2 regions of the Pedobacter suwonensis genome follow, and region 2 is predicted to be linked to the other one. Evidence: riboswitches for the same ligand, from Rfam matches in the RefSeq annotation. Region 2 holds a riboswitch; the other holds the start of a gene.
What was found. A riboswitch is a leader RNA that binds a small molecule or an ion and turns the genes downstream of it on or off. The one in region 2 is predicted to bind cobalamin.

Region 1: another riboswitch for cobalamin. It lies ahead of DV942_RS00015 (TonB-dependent receptor plug domain-containing protein); the one in region 2 lies ahead of metE (5-methyltetrahydropteroyltriglutamate--homocysteine S-methyltransferase).

The regions. Positions count from the first base shown of each region.
Region 1 covers NZ_CP031708.1:400-3,616, forward strand. Annotated here, with positions in the region: gene DV942_RS00010 (sigma-54-dependent transcriptional regulator) at 15-1,418, opposite strand; cobalamin riboswitch at 1,692-1,886, shown strand; gene DV942_RS00015 (TonB-dependent receptor plug domain-containing protein) at 1,985-3,217, shown strand, end outside.
Region 2 covers NZ_CP031708.1:3,214,129-3,217,345, reverse strand. Annotated here, with positions in the region: gene DV942_RS13170 (M14 family metallopeptidase) at 1-882, opposite strand, end outside; cobalamin riboswitch at 1,009-1,213, shown strand; gene metE (5-methyltetrahydropteroyltriglutamate--homocysteine S-methyltransferase) at 1,406-3,217, shown strand, end outside.

The DNA of each region.
Region 1 (3,217 bases), 2.5 Mb from region 2:
CAACATAATTAGTGCTATTCGGCTCTTTTCAAACCAAACTTTTCTATTTTACTATATAAATGGCTTCTTTGAATATCAATTTCATCAGCTGTTTTTGATACATTCCAGTTGTTTTTTTCCAATTTGAACTTGATGAATTCGCGTTCTGCATAATCTTTATAATCCTGGAAATTATTGAACGAATCGAAAGAAGAAGCAAGGCCGTTACCTCCGGCAGCCGCAATCTGCGTACTGGTTGCAGCACCAATGTTTGTACCACCCCCCGGATTAGCAAAGGCACGGACATCATTTTCTGTAATAACCTTGTCGCTCAAAATAATCAGGCGTTCAATCATATTGTGCAGCTCGCGTACGTTACCTGTCCATGGTAAAGCTTGCAAGGCCAGCATACCGCCTTCATTTATTTTTTTAACAGGCATTCCATAATCGCTGCAAATGCTTTCTAAAAAGCTCTGGGCAATAACGGGGATATCATCCGTACGTTCAGTTAAATGTGGCACATGGATATTGATTACATTTAAGCGGTGATACAAGTCCATACGGAAGTTACCATCCTCAATTTCTTTCAGTAAGTCTTTATTGGTTGCAGCTAAAACACGAACGTTTACATCAATTTCTTTTTCACCACCCACACGTGTAATCTTATGCTCCTGTAAAGCACGTAAAACTTTTGCCTGGGCAGAGAGGCTCATATCGCCAATCTCATCTAAGAATAACGTTCCACCGTTGGCCAGTTCAAATTTACCGATGCGTTGCTTAACTGCAGAAGTAAAAGAACCTTTTTCATGTCCAAACAGCTCACTTTCTATCAGTTCTGAGGGGATAGCCGCACAGTTTACCTCAATTAAAGGGCTATCGGCACGATTGGATTTTTCGTGTAACCAACGGGCTACCAACTCTTTACCACTACCATTAGCACCGGTAATCAATACCCGGGCTTCGGTTGGCGCAACACGCTCAATGGTCTCCTTAATTTTAGAAATACTTTCCGATTCACCTAAAATTTCCCGGGTTTTACTGGCTTTACGTTTTAGGACCTTGGTTTCGGTAACCAAATTTCCACGGTCTAAACCGTTGCGTACGGTAATTAACAAGCGATTTAAATCAGGTGGTTTCGAAATAAAATCGAAAGCGCCTTTTTTGCTGGCTTCAATGGCAGTTTCAACTGTGCCGTGACCGGATATCATAATAAAAGGCAGATCTGGTTTAATGATCTGTGCCTGCTCCAGCACTTCCATACCATCCATCTTATTCATTTTGATATCGCAAAGAACCAAATCGAAATTTCCTTTTTTGATCATTTCGAGGCCATCGATACCATTATCTATATCTTCAACATCGTAATTTTCATATTCCAGAATTTCACGTAAGGTACTCCTTATTGCCCGCTCATCGTCAATTATTAATAATTTAGCCATTAGAGATGTATTCTTTAATTTTTAAAATGCGAATATATTGTTTTTTAATTAATGTATAGTTTTTTATACAATAATAGGCTATAAAACCTAAATTGAGCTGAAAAGTTTTAATCTCATCAGAAATAATCTTCTAAATATCTATTCCAATCGGTAATGCGTGTTTCCTGAACATCAATTCAACTTCTAAAAACGACTTTTCATTAAGCAAACACAGGGATAATTGTTAGTTAAAATTGTATTTATACATCCATTTTGCATATTGGTTAATTTTATTACTTTTGCGGCGCTTTTGGTTCCCGGTCTTACACCCGGGATTAAAAGGGAATACAGTGTAAATCTGTAACTGTCCCGCAGCTGTAAGCTCCTTAACGGATTTTCAATCAATTTGCCACTGTCCCGATATGTAGGGATGGGAAGGCCGGAAAACCGGGAGTAAGTCAGAAGACCTGCCTTGAGCGATTAATTTCATAGCTTTCGGGGATTGAAGCTAGGATTGAGATATCAACGTTGTTCGTATTTTCATTTCCTTTTCTGATCTGTTGGCTGTGGGCAAAACTCACAATCAAATGAACAAAAAATGTATGCTAACTGTAGCCGGGCTAGGGCTCGCACAGTTAATGATCGGCCAGGTGGCCAATGCGCAAACTCAAGATAGTTTGCAGCTCAAAGATGTTGTCATTTCTGCAACCAAAAACGACCAGAAACAATCACAGACCGGAAAAGTGGTCACCATTATCAGTCGGGAAGTGTTGGAACGCAGTAATGGTAAATCATTGCCGGAACTGATTAGCGAACAGGCTGGAATTATTGTGGCGGGAGCAAGCAGCAACCCAGGATTAAACAAATCGATTTTTTTTAGGGGTGCAGGAAGTGCTTATTCGATAGTTTTAATTGATGGTATCGTTCAGAACGATCCTTCAGGAAACGGAGGTGCTTTCGATTTAAGGTTGATTTCTATTGATCAGATCGATCACATTGAAATTTTAAGAGGCGGTCAGTCTACCATTTATGGTTCTGATGCTGTTGCAGGGGTAATCAATATCATTACCAAAAAAGGTGGCCCAAAAGGAAATACCATTTATGGTGTAGCCAGTGCAGGTAGTTATGAAACCTATAAAGGAACCATTGGGTTAAACGGTGGCGTGGAAGGCTTTTCTTACAATATTAACTATACCCATCATAAAACTGATGGAATTTCTGAAGCAGCTAATCCAAATGGAAATACATCCGTATTTGATAAAGATGGTTTTAAAACCGACGCCTTGAATGCAAACTTCGGAATCAAATTGGATAATCATTTTTCTATAAATCCATTTGTACGTTACTATTATGGCAATTACCAGTTCGATGGTGGTGCCTTTACGGATGCGAACAATTATTCTATTCTGAAAAACTTTGCTACAGGTACCAATGCTAAATATGAATTTGCTACCGGTAAAGTAACGTTAAACTACAGCTTTGAAAGCACCAGGAATGATGCACACAGCCAGTATCCAAGCCTAAATGAAGGCAGGGCATCGTTATTGGATTTATTCTATAACCAGAAATTGGGCAGTAAACTGGATTTATTGTTGGGTATAGATAACCGGGTGATGAAATTATCATCAGCCACGAATAAACCCGAAACCAACATTTTTGCTGCTTATGGATCGTTATTCTTACACGATTTAAGTGTATTTAACCTAGAAGTTGGCGGACGTTATAACAAACACGAACAATATGGCGAAAACTATACCTATTCAGTTACCCCAAGCATCAATATCATCAAGGAAATAAAACTATTCGGAACGGTTTCAACA
Region 2 (3,217 bases):
AACCGATCCGCCACGTTGAGTGTAACCGGGCTTATTTTCTACGTTCATCCTGTTATGCATGGCCGCACCTACCGCATCTAAACTGGTTAACAAGGTTGGATCAAAAACATAATTAAACGGATCCCGGTAAGGAGGACCTGCCACAACCGTTCCCGCCGGACCGGCCTGGTGGTGGTTATACATGATCTGTGGAATCCATTCTATAAAAAGCTGGCGACCGATATTTTGTGTTTCTTTAAGATTTAACATAAAAAAATCGCGGTTATTATCATGTCCCGCATATTTTTCATACAAAACCGGCAAGCCTGAAGTTGTTCTTTTCTTTGGGTCTTTTTCCCTCATGTACCAATTGCTCACCAACTCCTGTCCATCGGGGTTTGCATGTGTAAATAGGATGATCACATTATCCAGAATACGCAAGGTTTCCGGGTCTGTTCTGGAGGCAAATTCATATATCGTCTGAATCAGCTGATGGGTCCCAACTACTTCATTTGCATGTAATCCGCCATCTATCCATACCACTGCTTTACCTTCTTGTGCCAAAACTTTGGCCCGCTCTGGCGCAATTTCTGCATGAGCCAACTGTTGCGAAATCTCTTTATAACGATCTGATTTCTTTAGGTTTTCCGGCGAAGAAACAACCAGCATGTATTGACTTCTGCCTTCTTCGGTTTTACCGATCTCAACCAGTTTAATGCGGTCAGAATTTGCTGCGAGTTTCTTAAAGTAAGCTTCTGTCTGGGTATAATTGGCCAATTGGTAATCATCACCAATATCAAAACCGAAATGTGATCTGGGCGTTGGTACTTCCTGTGCCAGCACTGCAACGTTACTTACCAATAAAAAAGCGATACAAAGCCTGATAAAGTTGGTTTTCATCATAATTTGATAGTTTAGTAGGGTAATCAAATATAATAGAGAAAATTTCCAAAAACGGCTTACTGTAAATTTGTTACAAGTTTTAAATCCTAATCCATACATTTGCCCTGATATAAGTTCTTAACTTTATTTTCATCAACCGATACAGGTTCCCGGAATACAACCGGGATTAATAGGGAATCGTGTGCAAATCACGAGCTGTCGCGCAACTGTAAATTCTGTCTTTAACAAGAAGACAACGGTCTTATCATTTATGCCACTGTGCCTTTACCGGTATGGGAAGGCGATGGGATCGGGAATAAGTCAGGAGACCTGCCTATGTTGAATTGACGGTGCTTTCGCGTTATAAAGTAATTGGTCAGGTCTGATTGTACACGATAAAATTTAAATTTTATAGGCTTGCTTAAAGTTTTTGCTGATGAGTGGGCAGGCTGTGCCATAACCTTTCCTTTAATTTTAACAAAGAGTATTACAAATATTGCTTTAAGAGCTTTTAAATGATTTATTTACTTAATCTTTAAGAGAGATGCTAACGCAAAATCTAGGCTATCCGCGAATAGGTAGCCAAAGGGAATTAAAGAAAATCTGCGAAAATTATTGGGCAGATAAAACTGGGTACAAAAGTGTACTGCAGGTGGGCAAAAATATCCGCCACGAAAACTGGAAACTTCAAAAAGAAGCCGGGATTGATGTAATTCCATCAAACGATTTTTCTTTTTACGATCACGTACTTGATCATTCCTTAACTTTTGGAGCCATTCCAAAAAGATACAACGAAGTGATCCTGAAAAAAGGAAATGAGGAACTGGATCTTTATTTTGCGATGGCAAGAGGCTACCAAAAAGAAGGACTGGATGTGGTAGCGATGGAAATGACCAAATGGTTCGATACCAATTACCATTACATCGTGCCCGAATTTTACAAAAATCAACCTTTTAAACTTTTTTCTACCAAGATTATCGACGAGTTTTATGAGGCAAAACAATTAGGAATTAATACTAAACCCGTACTGATTGGACCGGTTTCTTACCTTTTATTGGGTAAGGAAAAAGAGGCTGGATTTGAAAAAATAGACCTGATTAAAAACCTGCTTCCGGTTTATATCGAGATTTTATCTCGCTTAGAAGCGCTGGATGTAGAATATATTCAGTTTGATGAGCCATTTTTGACTTTGGATTTGACGGAAAAAGACAAAAAAGCTTATGAATATGCCTATAAAGAAATCAGGAAAGCCTTTCCAGGATTAAAAATTGTTTTAGCTACTTATTTTGAAGGATTAGGTAATAATTTAGCATTAACGGCTTCATTACCTGTAAATGTTCTACATATCGACTTAGTCCGTGCTGAAGATCAATTAGACGATGTTTTAGCTTCGTTAAGAGAAGATACCATTCTTTCTTTAGGCTTGGTAGACGGAAGAAACATTTGGAAAAATGACTTTGAGAAATCTCTTTCGATCATTAGCCATGCGGTAGACAAAAGAGGATTTGATAAAATATGGATTGCTCCATCCTGTTCGTTAATTCACTCACCGGTTGATCTGGACAATGAAACCAATAAGAAAAATTTATCGCCAGAAATTAAACAATGGCTGGCCTATGCAAAACAGAAAATTGCGGAAGTAGCTACCTTAAAAAAACTGATCACCAACGAAAGCCCTGCATCTACCCTGCAAAAACTCGAAGAAAATAAGATCGCAATTGCTAACCGTAAAGTTTCTAAAATCATCCATAATCCGGCAGTTAGACAAAGGGTTTTAGACTTAAAAGAGCAGGATGCCGAACGTTTGAGTCCATTTTCGATCAGAAAAATTAAACAACAGGAACTTAATCTGCCCATTTATGCCACTACCACTATCGGCTCGTTTCCACAAACTGCAGAGGTAAGAAGCTGGAGAGCAAAACTTAAAAACGGAGCGCTCACTATTGAAGAATACGATGATCTCATTGCAAAAGAAACTGAAAAAGCAGTAAAGTGGCAGGAAGAAATCGGTCTGGATGTTTTGGTTCACGGCGAGTTTGAACGCAATGATATGGTTGAATATTTTGGAGAGCAGCTAGACGGTTTTGCTTTTTCTAAAAATGGTTGGGTACAGAGCTACGGATCACGCTGTGTAAAACCACCGATTATTTTTGGCGATGTTTCGCGCCCAACACCCATGACGATCAAGTGGACAGCCTATGCCCAGTCGCTAACCTCCAAATACATGAAAGGCATGTTAACGGGTCCTGTAACTATCTTACAATGGTCATTTGTACGGAATGATCAGCCACGATCGGAAACCTGTACACAGATTGCCCTGGCTATCCGCGATGAGGTTTGCGACCTGGAAAATGCA